Linked DNA regions of Chryseolinea soli. The protein of the gene in region 1 binds, or shares a complex with, the protein of each later gene. Links are inferred from orthologs where the notes say so. Each region holds a gene or a part of one and is shown in the gene's direction. Other genes may lie near its edges.

Region 1 (3,262 bases):
ATGTTGAAATTTATCATAAAGGACGAAGGCACTGGATTTGACTATGCCAACTTACCCGATCCCACCGCTCCTGAAAATCTGGAGAAACTGGGTGGCCGCGGCATCTTCTTGATGAAGCACCTTTCTGACGAAGTGAACTTCAAGGAAAACGGCCGCATCGTTGAGCTAAGCTTTTACATGAATTCCTAAATGTCGTCCATCCGTTTCTTTGAGGAGGACGTCACATTCCAAATTCCGCATCCGCGGAAGACATCAACCTGGATCAAGTCTGCAATAGCAAAAGAGAAGAGAACGCTCGGTGAGCTGAATTTTATCTTTTGCTCAGACAACCACCTTCGCGAGATCAATATCCAGTATCTCAACCACCACACCTTTACCGATATCGTGACCTTCGACACCAGTGAGGTGAAAGGTCAGATCTCCGGCGACATCTTTATCAGTATTGACCGGGTACAAGAAAACGCTCAAAAGTTTAAGACCACATTTGATCACGAGCTCCACCGGGTCCTTATTCATGGGGTACTTCACTTGGTTGGCTATTCCGACAAGGGAACCGAGAAGAAAGCCACCATGCGCAAAAAAGAGGATGCTTATCTATCTTTGCGGAAGTAAGTTCCACGTGGAACCTAATCTTGCCCTTATTGCTTGTGAAGTAGCGTTCCACGTGAAACAAATTGTGGAATTGTTGATGGATTTTGTGGGTAAGTATCGGGTTCCACGTGAAACCTTTTTAAAAACACGCATATGTTTCAGGAATACGATGTAATTGTGGTGGGGGCAGGCCATGCGGGCTGCGAAGCGGCAGCAGCCGCGGCCAGTATGGGGTCGAAGACTCTACTGGTGACCATGAATATGAATACGATCGCCCAGATGTCGTGCAACCCCGCTATGGGCGGGGTGGCCAAGGGTCAAATCGTGAGAGAAATAGATGCCTTGGGGGGAATGTCTGGGATTGTGTCCGATAAGTCCATGATCCAGTTCAGAATGCTGAATCGATCGAAGGGTCCCGCTATGTGGAGCCCCAGAACTCAGAACGACCGGATGAGATTCTCCGAAGAGTGGAGACTGGCCCTGGAGCGAACCCCGAATCTTGATTTCTGGCAGGAAATGGTCAAAGAGATCCTGGTGGAGAACGGCAAAGCAGTAGGAGTGAAGACTGCCCTTGGACTGGACATCCGGGCTAAGGCTGTTGTCCTCACAAATGGCACTTTCCTGAATGGAAAGATCCATATCGGGGAAAAGAACTTCGGAGGAGGCCGTACAGCCGAAAAATCGGCCACAGGATTGACCGAACAACTCATTACCCTGGGATTTGAAGCGGGAAGAATGAAAACAGGCACGCCTCCCCGTGTAGACGGCAGAAGCCTCGACTATTCCAAGATGGAAGAACAGCCTGGGGACGCAGCGCCCGGAAAGTTCTCCTATTCCGACACTCAGCCCCTTCAAAAACAAATCAGTTGCTGGATCACCTATACCAACGACACTGTCCACAAGGAACTTCAAAAAGGGTTTGAGAAATCGCCAATGTTTCAGGGCCGAATCAAAGGTTTGGGGCCCCGGTATTGTCCTTCCATTGAGGATAAGATAAACCGGTTCGCTGAAAGGGACCGTCATCAGATCTTCGTTGAGCCTGAGGGATGGAACACGGTGGAGATCTATGTGAATGGCTTTTCCACGTCCCTACCCGAAGATGTCCAATACAAAGCGCTTACCCGCATCCCTGGTTTTGAAAAGGCAAAGATGTTCCGGCCAGGATATGCTATTGAATACGATTTCTTTCCGCCCACCCAGCTAAGTCTGAGCCTGGAGACCCAACTGATTCAAAACCTGTACTTCGCGGGACAGATCAACGGCACCACCGGCTATGAAGAGGCAGCCTGTCAAGGGCTCATGGCAGGCATCAATGCTCACCAGAAAGTTCATGGAAAAGACCCCTTCATATTGAAACGATCCGATGCCTATATCGGCGTATTGATAGATGACCTTGTTAGCAAGGGTACACAGGAGCCCTATCGGATGTTTACATCCCGGGCTGAGTATCGTATCCTTCTCCGCCAGGACAATGCCGACATCCGGCTAACGGAGCTTGGCCATTCCATTGGACTTGCCAGCGACGAACGAAACGACAAGGTTCTGGCCAAGAAACGAGACGTGGAAGCTCTCACTAATGAGCTCAACAAGACAAAGCTCGAGCCCGATATGATAAACGAAGGATTGGAAGGACTCCAAACCTCGGCCATTCGGGAAAAAGTCGCCGCAAGCCATCTGCTTAAACGGCCACAAATCGACGTTGCCTCCTTGAAAAGCATAAATGCCGATCTCGAAAAGCTTCTGAATAAATACTCCATTGAAGTACAAGAGCAGGCCGAGATCAATATCAAATACGATAGTTATATCGAGCGGGAGGAACAACTGGTACAAAAGCTTGGCAACCTTGAGAACTTCAAGATCCGAACCGACTTCGATTATGACCGTGTGAAAGCCTTGTCATCGGAAGCCCGCGAGAAATTAAAGCGAATAAAACCCGAAACCGTTGGGCAGGCATCGCGCATTAGCGGCGTCTCTCCGGCCGACGTTTCTGTACTTACAATCTATATGGGTAAATGAAAGAATTGAAGCGCTGCCCCGTCTGCCAAAGTATCTCGTTCCAAAAATTTATTACCGCTAAAGACTACACCGTTTCACGGGAAACATTTGACCTGGTCAAATGCGACAACTGTGGGTTTGTCTTCACCAATCCCATTCCCGATCCTGAGCGGTTGGGAGACTATTACCTTTCCGACGATTACATCTCTCACTCAAAAAAGGCGACAGGCCTGATCGACAAGATCTATGTCGTGGCCAGAAGCTTCACATTGAAATGGAAGCTGGATCTGATCCGGAAATACACCGGGAACCTAGACAAAACAATTCTCGACTACGGCTGTGGCACCGGCGACTTCCTGAAAGCCTGCAAAGAAAATGGCTGGGCCGTAACTGGCGTCGAGCCTTCGGAAAAGGCCAGGCAGTTGGCAAGTGATCAGACTCACAAAAAAATCGCTGCGTCGTTGAAGGATGTGGAAACAAAGGAATTCAATACCATCACCTTATGGCACGTGCTTGAGCACATCGAGGATCTGAACAATACGCTTCAGCAATTAAAAAACAAGCTCAGCCCGAACGGCACTCTGCTAATCGCAGTTCCCAATCATGCTGCCTGGGACGGAAGTCACTATGGACAATATTGGGCTGGCTATGATGTTCCCCGGCATCTCTGGCATTT
Region 2 (3,241 bases), 4.0 Mb from region 1 along the record:
TTTGGTATTGCGCTTGTGGCCGCAGGACAAAGCTCCACGATCACGGGCACACTGGCCGGACAGATCGTGATGGAAGGCTATCTTAACCTGCGCATCGCCCCCTGGCTGCGACGGCTCATCACGCGGTTGATCGCTATCGTCCCTGCCCTGCTCGTCATCATCATTTACGGCGAAGCGGAAACCGGGGCGTTGCTCATTTTCAGCCAGGTGATCCTGAGCTTGCAACTGGGCTTTGCCATCATCCCGCTCATCCATTTCAACAGCGATAAAAGCAAGATGGGCGTCTTCGTGATCAAGCCCTGGCTGAAAGTGGCCGCGTGGGTCATCGCCGCCGTCATTGTGGGATTGAACGTGAAGCTCGTCATCCAGGAAATTACGGGCTGGCTGGTCATGGCCGGCGACTCGGCGTGGATCATCTGGATCACGGCCGTGCCGGTTTGCGTGGCCGCTGCCGGTTTGCTCCTCTACATCACCCTGAAGCCTCTTATCGAACGGCGCGCCGCCGAACGCGATGCCCGCGGACCGCATGGCCAAGCCGTTACGCTGGATGTGAACCACGACCTGGTCTACAACCGCATTGCCATCACCCTTGACTTCAGCGACATCGACAGCCTGACCATCCGCAGTGCGCTGGCCCAGGGCGGCAAAAACGCGCGCTATGTGTTGCTGCACGTGGTGGAAACCGCCGGCGCCATGGTCTACGGCGCTGACATTGCCGACCATGAGTCGTATACCGATGCCGCCTCGCTGGAAAATTACCGGACACAACTGTTGGAGCGAGGCTACAGCGTAGAGGTCAAAGTGGGCTATGGAAACCCGCGCCGCTGCATCCCGGAAATGGTGACAGAGTTCCAGGCCGACCTGCTGGTGATGGGTGCCCACGGTCACAAGTTCTTCAAGGACCTGGTGTTTGGCACCACGGTGGATACGGTGCGGCACCGGGTGCATATTCCCGTGCTGATCGTGCGGGCCTGAGGAACGGAAAGACTTGCGGGGTCGTTGACAAGCCGTAACTTGCGCCCATGTCCGTGCACACCGAAGATACCATTGTAGCGTTGGCCACTGCTCCCGGCATTGCTGCCATTTCCGTGATCCGTTTGTCGGGGAAGGAGGCCATTGGCATTACTCAGAAATGTTTTAAGGGGAAAGACCTGCTTTCACAGGCCACCCATACCCTGCACTTTGGGACGTTGCACGACAATGGCAGGACTATTGACGAAGTGTTGGTGGCTTTGTTCCGCGAGCCAAATTCGTTTACCAAGGAGAATGCGGTGGAGATCTCGTGTCATGGATCGCCGTTCATCGTAAAAGAGATCATCAAAACGTTGCTGAAAAATGGAGCGCGTCTCGCCGAACCCGGTGAGTTTACAAAACGTGCATTCTTTCATGGTCGTTTCGATCTGGCACAAGCCGAAGCCGTTGCAGACCTGATCCATGCCGAAACGGATAACGCCCGCCAGGCGGCTCTCAACCAGATGCGCGGCGGGTTTTCGAAGGAGATTGACCGGCTTCGGGAGGAGCTGATTCATTTTGCTTCGCTCATTGAACTCGAGTTGGATTTTGGGGAGGAAGATGTGGAGTTTGCACAGCGCGATGATCTGAGAAATTTGATCACGCGCATCCGGTCCGTTTTGCGCGCCTTGATCGATTCGTTTGACCAGGGGAATGTGATCAAGAATGGCGTGCCCACGGTGATTGCCGGAAAACCAAATGCCGGCAAATCCACGTTGCTCAATACGTTGTTGAATGAAGAGAGAGCCATTGTGTCGGACATTCCCGGTACCACACGCGACGCCATTGAAGATGAGATCGTTTTGGGCGGTATCAACTTTCGTTTTATTGATACAGCCGGACTGCGCGAAACCAGCGACGTGATCGAGGCCATTGGCGTGGAACGTACGCGCGACCGGATGAAGAAGGCTTCGCTGATCATTTATCTCTTTGATCTTGCCAACACCACGCTAGAGGAAATCGATACGCAGCGCCGGGAGTTGGCTGCGCTGGGTATTCCGCACATCAACGTGGGCAACAAGTTGGATAAGGCTGATCCCCTATTGCTGGAAAAACTGAAGACGGAAGATTTTACATTCATCTCAGCAGCCGCACACACGAACGTGGGCGTGCTCAAGGAAAAGTTGTTGGCGAAAGTGCAGGTGCGGGAAGTGAAGACGGGAGATGTGATGGTGACCAACCTGCGGCATTATCAGAATCTGTTGCAGACGTATGACTCGCTGGGGCGTGTGCTGGATGGGATGAGCCAAGGGGTTACGGGGGATTTTTTGGCGATGGATATCCGGCAGTCGTTGCATTACCTGGGTGAGATCACGGGGGCGATTACGACGGATGATTTGTTGGATAATATTTTCAGTAAGTTTTGTATCGGAAAATGAATTTTGAAAGTCGTTCAGAATCAAGTCGATACAAAATCTGCGATGAAAGCCCCGCCATCGGCAAGGTGCAAAACGTTCACTTCGCCACAGCCTTCAATGTGCTTCGCTTCTCAATTGAAAGAACTTGCATGTATCCACTACTCTTCGATCATCAGGCTTCAAATTCCTCTGAACTTAACGAATCAAATTTGAGACATCATGCCACACATACCGGCAGGAAACGGCACTAGAACCGTCTTCAAGCTTTGTTTCAATATTTTCTACATGAATACCGCCTAGTCGTTCATAAAAAGATTTCGCCTTTTCATTTTTCTCAAAGACCCAGAGATACAATTTCGATGTGTTGCTGCTCAATAGTTGACGGGCGCATGTTTCGATCAACGATCTACCAATACCTAAACCATGATGGGAAGCGGCGACGTGCAGGTTGTCGAGCAAAGATCCAAAAACCGGATCGTCGTCTAAAAATAAGCAAGCAAAACCTACGAGCGCATGGTCGTGTATAGCGACCGTGACGCGTTGATTTTCAAGCGGAACGCTCATCCGTCGATGCCATAGCACCCATCGATTCCGCTCGACTTGGTTATTCAAAAAATATTTCGAAAAAATTCCACGATAGTGCTGCTGCCAACTGATGGTATGAAGGTTAGCAATAGCAGGATAATCATCGAAGATAGCCGGTCTCATTTCGAGCATCGTCTCAAGCAGTTATTTTTAGCTTTGGACAATTTATTTTGAGTGCGGCGCATTTTATAACGGTGATCGATCAACGACTGAATTATCCTTTAGAATTCTTCGCGAGGGTGCCCATTTCAAAAATCGCATTGGCGATCATTTACTTACATCACCGC

What was found.
Region 2: the proteins of mnmG (region 1) and mnmE are in contact, whole or in part, in a solved structure (PDB 9HIP), measured with the Escherichia coli proteins. The link is inferred for Chryseolinea soli from one-to-one orthologs.

Annotation. Positions count from the first base shown.
Region 1 is NZ_CP032382.1:1,981,474-1,984,735, forward strand. What follows is about bases 243-3,175. They hold mnmG (tRNA uridine-5-carboxymethylaminomethyl(34) synthesis enzyme MnmG), read left to right. Parts: upstream 243-744; coding sequence 745-2,607; downstream 2,608-3,175. Other genes in these bases: ybeY (rRNA maturation RNase YbeY), read left to right, coding at 243-612; D4L85_RS08580 (methyltransferase domain-containing protein), read left to right, coding at 2,604-3,175. Also shown: D4L85_RS08565 (ATP-binding protein), read left to right, coding at 1-189; more of ybeY, read left to right, coding at 190-242; more of D4L85_RS08580, read left to right, coding at 3,176-3,262. UniProt on the Escherichia coli protein: NAD-binding protein involved in the addition of a carboxymethylaminomethyl (cmnm) group at the wobble position (U34) of certain tRNAs, forming tRNA-cmnm(5)s(2)U34.
Region 2 is NZ_CP032382.1:5,949,233-5,952,473, reverse strand. What follows is about bases 295-3,206. They hold mnmE (tRNA uridine-5-carboxymethylaminomethyl(34) synthesis GTPase MnmE), read left to right. Parts: upstream 295-1,022; coding sequence 1,023-2,390; downstream 2,391-3,206. Other genes in these bases: D4L85_RS24965 (GNAT family N-acetyltransferase), read right to left, coding at 2,565-3,086; D4L85_RS24975 (Nramp family divalent metal transporter), read left to right, coding at 295-975. In the rest of the region: more of D4L85_RS24975, read left to right, coding at 1-294. UniProt on the Escherichia coli protein: Exhibits a very high intrinsic GTPase hydrolysis rate. Involved in the addition of a carboxymethylaminomethyl (cmnm) group at the wobble position (U34) of certain tRNAs, forming tRNA-cmnm(5)s(2)U34.